2 regions of the Laedolimicola intestinihominis genome follow, and region 2 is predicted to be linked to the other one. Evidence: a T-box and tRNA genes for the amino acid it is inferred to sense, from the RefSeq annotation. Region 2 holds a T-box; the other holds one or more tRNA genes.
The links. The T-box of region 2 lies ahead of pheS (phenylalanine--tRNA ligase subunit alpha). A T-box ahead of a tRNA ligase gene usually reads a tRNA of that ligase, here a tRNA-Phe.

Region 1: it has a tRNA-Phe gene. The T-box ahead of pheS (phenylalanine--tRNA ligase subunit alpha) is inferred to sense a tRNA for this amino acid. The anticodon was not compared.

The regions. Positions count from the first base shown of each region.
Region 1 covers NZ_JBBMFE010000017.1:9,601-13,008, forward strand. The annotation lists gene WMO29_RS14495 (L-lactate dehydrogenase) at 1-787, opposite strand, end outside; tRNA gene WMO29_RS14500 (tRNA-Gly) at 973-1,043, opposite strand; tRNA gene WMO29_RS14505 (tRNA-Phe) at 1,164-1,236, opposite strand; gene WMO29_RS14510 (Cof-type HAD-IIB family hydrolase) at 1,331-2,194, opposite strand; gene WMO29_RS14515 (PTS sugar transporter subunit IIA) at 2,198-2,602, opposite strand; gene WMO29_RS14520 (neutral/alkaline non-lysosomal ceramidase N-terminal domain-containing protein) at 2,606-3,408, opposite strand, start outside.
Region 2 covers NZ_JBBMFE010000008.1:5,700-9,107, forward strand. The annotation lists gene pheT (phenylalanine--tRNA ligase subunit beta) at 1-71, opposite strand, end outside; gene pheS (phenylalanine--tRNA ligase subunit alpha) at 238-1,257, opposite strand; T-box leader at 1,319-1,557, opposite strand; gene WMO29_RS09610 (DUF3791 domain-containing protein) at 1,861-2,073, opposite strand; gene WMO29_RS09615 (DUF3990 domain-containing protein) at 2,070-2,540, opposite strand; gene WMO29_RS09620 (DUF3791 domain-containing protein) at 2,537-2,776, opposite strand; partial or broken gene WMO29_RS09625 (transposase) at 3,155-3,408, shown strand, end outside.

The DNA of each region.
Region 1 (3,408 bases), on a different contig from region 2:
CCGTGGAGACAGGCACCACGGATTTCTCGTTGCGGACAATGCTGCCGATCAGACGGCAGGCGCTTAAGGCCACGCCGGAGCTGGTGTAGCCCTTCAGCTCTACAATGTCCAGGCCGATGACCTTCGTATCATGGAGCAGCTTTTCTTTGTCGAGTTTTTCCTTTAATTCAAACTGTTTCTCAAATTCCGAAAACGGCACACCCACGATGTTCACAGTATTCCAGGGGATAAAGGAGGTGGAGCCGTGCTCTCCCAGCACGAAGCCTGTCACGTTCTTGGCGTCCACGCCGCAGAGGTCGCCCAGCATCTTATTGAAGCGTGCGGTGTCAAGCAAAGTGCCGGTGCCGAAGATCTTATTGGCCGGGTAGTCGAATTTCTTCTGGGCAATGTAGGTCAGGATGTCCAGCGGATTGGACACCACGATGATGATAGCCTCCCGGGTATAGCGGGTGATCTGCTCCATAATATCGTTCATGACGTTGACATTTTTCTCAAGCAGCACCATACGGTCACGGGAATTACCCGGCTGGATGCTGGGACCTGCAGTCACCACGATGATCTGGGCGTCCGCGCACTCCTCGTAGCCGCCCACATGGATGTTCGCGTTGGCGCTGTAGGCGAACGCCGTGGTATGGCTGGCGTCCAGCACCTCGCCCAGGGCCTTTTTCTGGTTGCGGTTCACCACCACGATCTCATCCAGGATATTCATCCGCAGAACCGAATTCAAAATCGCGCTTCCCACCTTGCCAGCGCCGATGATTACCATTTTTCCATATGAAATTGCCATAGCTGCGTCCTCCTCGTTCTTTCTAATCACGAATAGTTTACTGCAATGTTCTGGCGCCGTCAATCGGGGTTTTAAAACTAAAAAAGAATGTGCCAGCGGCACCTGTTTAACACCGACCGGAGCAGAGAACGAACCGAAGGTTCGATTCCCATCACCTGCTCTACTTAAATTTAGGCATAAAAATAAGCGGGTGATGGGAATCGAACCCACGTATCCAGCTTGGAAGGCTGGTGTTCTACCATTGAACTACACCCGCAGACGCTATGAGAATATTTACATGGAAACACCATGGTCACTTAGCTCGAAAACACTTCGCTAAGTGTCCAGGTGTGTCTTCACACTAAACTCGAAAACACCTCGCTAAGTGCTCAGTACATGCCCAGAACCGGAATCGAACCAGTGACACGAGGATTTTCAGTCCTCTGCTCTACCAACTGAGCTATCTGGGCAAATTGCTTTCACATAACTTTCATGTGTCACAACAGTGATATTGTACCTGATGAAGTTATGTTTGTCAAGCAATTTTTATGGCTTATTTCAGACTTATTTCAGAAAATATGCCTCTATGAATTTCGCCACACTCTCTTCATTATTGGTGCCGATGATGTGGTCTGCGGCTTCCTGCGCGGCCGGGATGGCGTTGCCCATGGCGACACCGAGGCCTGCGTAACGCAGCATCTCCACGTCGTTGCCATTGTCGCCGAAGGCGCAGATTTCCGACGGGTCCAGACCCAGGCGGCCAGCCAGGAAGGCCAGGGCCTTACCCTTGCTGGTCTCGCAGCTTGTGATTTCCAGGCTGTTCCGATCCGCGCGGAAATAGCTGATCTCAGGATATTTTTCCTGCATCAGCCCCTCATAGCGCTCAAAGCTGTAGGCTTCCAGGTCGAAGAACAGACCGATCTTCACCACGTCCTCGTTAAGTTCACGAATGCAGTCGCCGAAATGCTCCGTCACCAGGCCTTTCGGATCCGGGAACCCGGGACGCCAGATATGGTTCTCATACAGTTCCCGATCCGTACACGCCATCACATGGGTGCAGCGCGCGTCATTTCTGTGATAATAGACGCAGTTGCCATCCTCCAGCAGTTCATCCGCCAGGGAAGCCGCTGTCTCACAGGGAATCGTCTTCTCCCAGATCCGCGTCCCAGTCTCATGCTCCGTCACAAAGGCGCCGTCCGCCGTGATCGCGTACTTCACGCCGTCAAGCTTCAGCAGGTTCTCCACCAGACCGTAGTAGGAGCGCCCGGTAGTCGGAACCACCTGGTATCCCCTGTCGATCAGCGCCTGAAGGGTTCTTCTGGTATAGGGTGTAAACTCTTTTTCGTCCGTCAGTCCCGTTCCATCCAGATCCACTGCAACCAGCCGGATCCTCCGGGCCGTCTCCGCAAGCTGTTCCTGTCTCATCATGCCTTACTCGTCATCCTCATCCATCTGGCCCAGAGCCATATCGTTGATAAATGTCATATCTTCCTTTGCAGCCTCCAGCATCTCCCGGATGCCCTCCGCCGTCACCTCCGGCTCCATGCCAAGCTGTAAAAGCAGAGACAGATTCATACCGGAAATCAGGAAGGTGTTCGGTCTCTCCAGCAACGGCAATACCGCCTGGTTCGCGCTTCCGCCCTTTAAGTCAGAGCAGATAACCACCAGCTCATCTCCCCACTGATCCAGATATCCGTGTACCTTGTCCAGCAGATCGCCGGTTCCGCCCTCCTGTGTGACACAGGCGGAATAGACATTTTCGATCTGGAAAAAGGTCTTTAAGGTGCTTGTAATTCCTGCTGCAAAATCTCCATGACTAATGATTAAAAGCTTCATATACTATTTTTCTCCTACTTTCTGAATAAAGGTTTTCAGTTCCTCCACAATCTTCTCGGTCGTTCCAATGGGAATATCGGATGCCGCTGTCTCAAAGGACGCGCCGTAATCCTCCTTATTTCCCAGATAACTCACATTATAATTGCTGTAGCACCAGCAGATGGGGCATACACAGTTCATAGCCTCTTTCAACTGTACGCCGAATCTGGAAAACAGCTCCGCCGGAACAGTCAGAATCTTCAGATCCACCATTTCCAAGTATACACTGTTTAAATCCAGATGGAAAGGCTTGCATTCCAGCCCGTTTTTCGCGATGGCCAATGCGGAGGAATATACTTTCTTCTCGTCAAAGGTCTTCGCCGCCTCGATCTTCTGCGCAATCTCATCATACTGGGCCTGCTTTTTCGCCTTTTCCGGGTAATAGGTTTCCTCAAAATGGAAGGTATGCACCTTCGGCTCCGCGATCTGGAGCTTCGTCTCCGGCGCGGAAATCACCTGGCTCATCATCTCCGAGCCGACCCGGTTCAGCTCCTTAAGGTCATTGCCCTGGCGATAGAGACGGTTGCTCACATCGCCGGCCGCACCGATCATAATCACCGGATAGACGCCCCATTCCTTCTCAAGCGCTCTTGCCACATATCCGGCCAGATCGCTGCTCACCAGCAGATTATCCGGACCAAGTACCGTAGAATGACACGCAAAGCTGCCTACGCCCGCCACGACCTCATCGCCGTCCCGGAAGCTGATACTAGTAAATGCCTTATCGCAGGGCTTATCTTTTCCGTTCCGGTTGCCGTAGCAGCCCT
Region 2 (3,408 bases):
TCTGTATATTCCTGCGCCGTTACATCCAGATCCGGCACATACGCTTTAATCCATGATAAAGATGTATCCATTGTTTTTCTCCTCTCTTTCTATCACATACGCTCCCCGTGCTACGCTCGAGAAAACTTCGTTTTCCCTTGCTTGAGGCTATCGCCCCATATAGAAAGTCCCAGGCATCTGCAGTCAGATACATCTGCCTGCAAATGCCTGTGCCTTCCTATGCACGGCTCACTGCTATCAAAACTGCTTTAAGAAACGAATATCATTTTCGTATAACAGTCTCATGTCGTCAATCTCATACTTCAGCAGCGCAATTCTCTCCAGACCTACACCAAAGGCAAATCCGGTGTACTCGTTGGGATCGATCCCGCACATCTCCAGTACATGAGGATGCACCATACCGCAGCCCAGGATCTCGATCCAGCCGCTGCCCTTGCAGAACCGGCAGCCCTTACCACCGCATTTGAAGCAGCTTACATCTACCTCGGCGCTGGGCTCCGTAAACGGGAAATGATGGGGACGGAACTTGGTTTTCGTCTCGGCTCCAAACAGCTCCTTGGCAAACTCCTCCAGCGTACCCTTCAGATCCGCAAAGGTAACATTCTTGTCCACAACCAAACCTTCAATCTGATGGAAGGACGGGGAATGGGTTGCGTCCACCTCGTCAGAACGGAATACACGTCCCGGAGCGATCATACGGATCGGCAGCTTTCCTTCCTCCATCACACGTGCCTGGCAGGGAGAAGTCTGGGTACGCAGCACGATGTTTTTATTGATATAGAAGGTATCCTGCTCGTCCTTGGCCGGATGTCCTTCCGGAATATTCAGTTTTTCAAAATTGTAAAGGTCGTACTCGATCTCCGGTCCTTCCACCACCTCATAGCCCATACCTACGAAGATACGCTCTACCTCCTCCAAGGCAATGGTGTTCGGATGACGATGGCCTACATTGTTCTTCTTCGCCGGAAGGGTTACGTCGATAACCTCTGCCTTCAGCTTCTCCTCGCGAACCAGGGCCTCCATCTTTGCCTTGGCCTCTTCCAGAACCTTCTCGATTTCCTCGCGTGTCTCATTCACCAGCTGGCCTACCTTCGGTCTGTCCTCCGGAGCCACATCCTTCATACTCTTCAATACGCTGGTCAGTTCACCCTTTTTACCGAGAATGGCCACGCGGGCTTCATTCAATGTGTTCAGATTCTTTGCTTCCCGAATCTGTGCAATGGCATTTTCCCGGATTTTCTGCAGTTTTTCCTTCATTGTTCTCACCTTTCCTGATTGTTGGTTTTTGAGGGACGCAAAAGATCCGCCCCTACTGACGTGTAGGGACGGATCTCATATCTTCCGCGGTACCACCCTGATTCCTATCTCTTCATTTAACGGACAGGCTCTCATCTTCTGCGTAACGTGCAGGCTACGTCATCGCCTACCAAATCTCTTCAGCGATGCTGCTCCGGTGGGAATTTCACACTCTCTCCTGAACTTAAGCCCGCTCACAGCCGCTGACGGTCTCTCTCTGAAAGAAGAAGAAAGGTTACTGTGCACCTTCGTTGCATTTGTCATATCAAGGATTATTCTAAACCTTTACGGGCGAAGATGTCAAGTACTTATCTGTTACTTTTTCGCATTCTCTTCCAATTCCAACATGTACTTATCAAAGTCAGACATAAACAGTCTGTCCTGAATGACTCGATATGATATTGTCAATATTGATCCCATTAGCTATTCCGACATGCCTTGTTTCAAAAGACTTCTAATACTCATAAAACGATAATCTCGCAACTCCGGCCCATCTTTCAACTGGAAGATTGCATAACAAAGCCCCACATCTACTACCGCCATAGAGTTCCATATCAGAGTAGGTTATTTTGTATTTTTTCTTTCTTCTTCCAGCTCCTGGACAAGATATTCGTCACTCATACAATGCATATCTGATACACCCTCGCTCATGAGCTTATACAATTCGGAATGATAAAAAACGTCCAGAGCTTTCTCCAATGAAATGTTATTCTCTTTTGCGAAAAGTGCTACTACTCGTGCATATTTCTTCTGTAGAAGAATCGGATTTGCATTCATACTCTTTCACTCCCTTTAAATTTCAGATAAGAAAGTGCCTTCTCCGTTCGAAAAGCCATTTGCAGGTTCGGTTTCTCATATTGCAGCCTGTGAATAGCTTCCGCCTTATCAATCAATCCATCAAAAAACAGTTCTACCGTATTGAACACCTTATCATTTGCAACACCGCCAACCACAAAATCATAATCTGTACCATCCTGCCCTCTTCGACAGTTCAGGATGAAATCCAGCCAATCCTCTGAATAGGCATCAAATGTCAGCACCTTTAAATCCTTATACGCGCCTTCGTCAAACACATACTGCGATACAATACCATCCTTACCTCGACGTTTAAATCTGCTACACCATTTCTCTGCCTGCTCATAAATGGGTGTGACATAAAAACCTTTCCCAAAATCAACATTCGGTCTGGAGTGCAACAAATCCGGCTGTTCAACCACTACAAATGAGCCATGATATAAGATCATAGTTTCACACCCCTTTCTTTCATAATATCAATAATATCATTCACGATATACTCCTTGCTTTGGGTGTGAAGAACTTCATACTCTGGAATGATATATTCATTCAAAATGTCTGTCTGTTCTGTCAAAGCGGCATAGACTTTTGCAGCATCCACATTTAATTTTGATGCAACATTTTCAATGCAGAAAATTGCAAATTCCAATTCTCTACTTCCATACATAGTCTTATCCATTTCCATATGTCGCTTGACCTCCTGTCCATAATTTATATCGTTAGTATATCGTAAAATCACTTTTCTCAACAATTTGTTCCTATCAAAGTTGTCAGTGCTTCAAGATTAAGTTCAGCCTTCTCAAAGCTTTTAAAGTTTTCAAAAGTAAAACACTTAATCATTATACAGGAAGCTCCTTCTAGCTCAAGGGTTCCTTTCAATGAATATAAAATCGGTCAGGGGCACAAGGAACGTGACCCTGACCGATATGACCATTTTAGCATTTGGTGTGTAGATTGGCAACTGATATTTAAATTGTTGAGAACGATGAAAAATGAAATTGTGAATTCCACTCCCTCAATCCCCAGTGGAATTCTCTCTCGCACAATTCACATTTACTCTTATGCCTGTGGAAAAATTGTTCTCTGTGGCGTGAAATGTGCTTCCTGCCCCACCTGCAACCAAACATGCCCTGATTTTGAAAAAGAACGCTGTAACCGTCTGGACAGGGCCCCTTATGTCTGCAATGGCTGCACAAAGCTTATAAACCATTGCACGATTGCTCACAAATATAACTACAATGCCAAAGCTGCTGACCGCAAATATCGGGAAACGCTTTCTGACTCCCGTTCCGGCATCAGTCTCTCCAGACATGAACT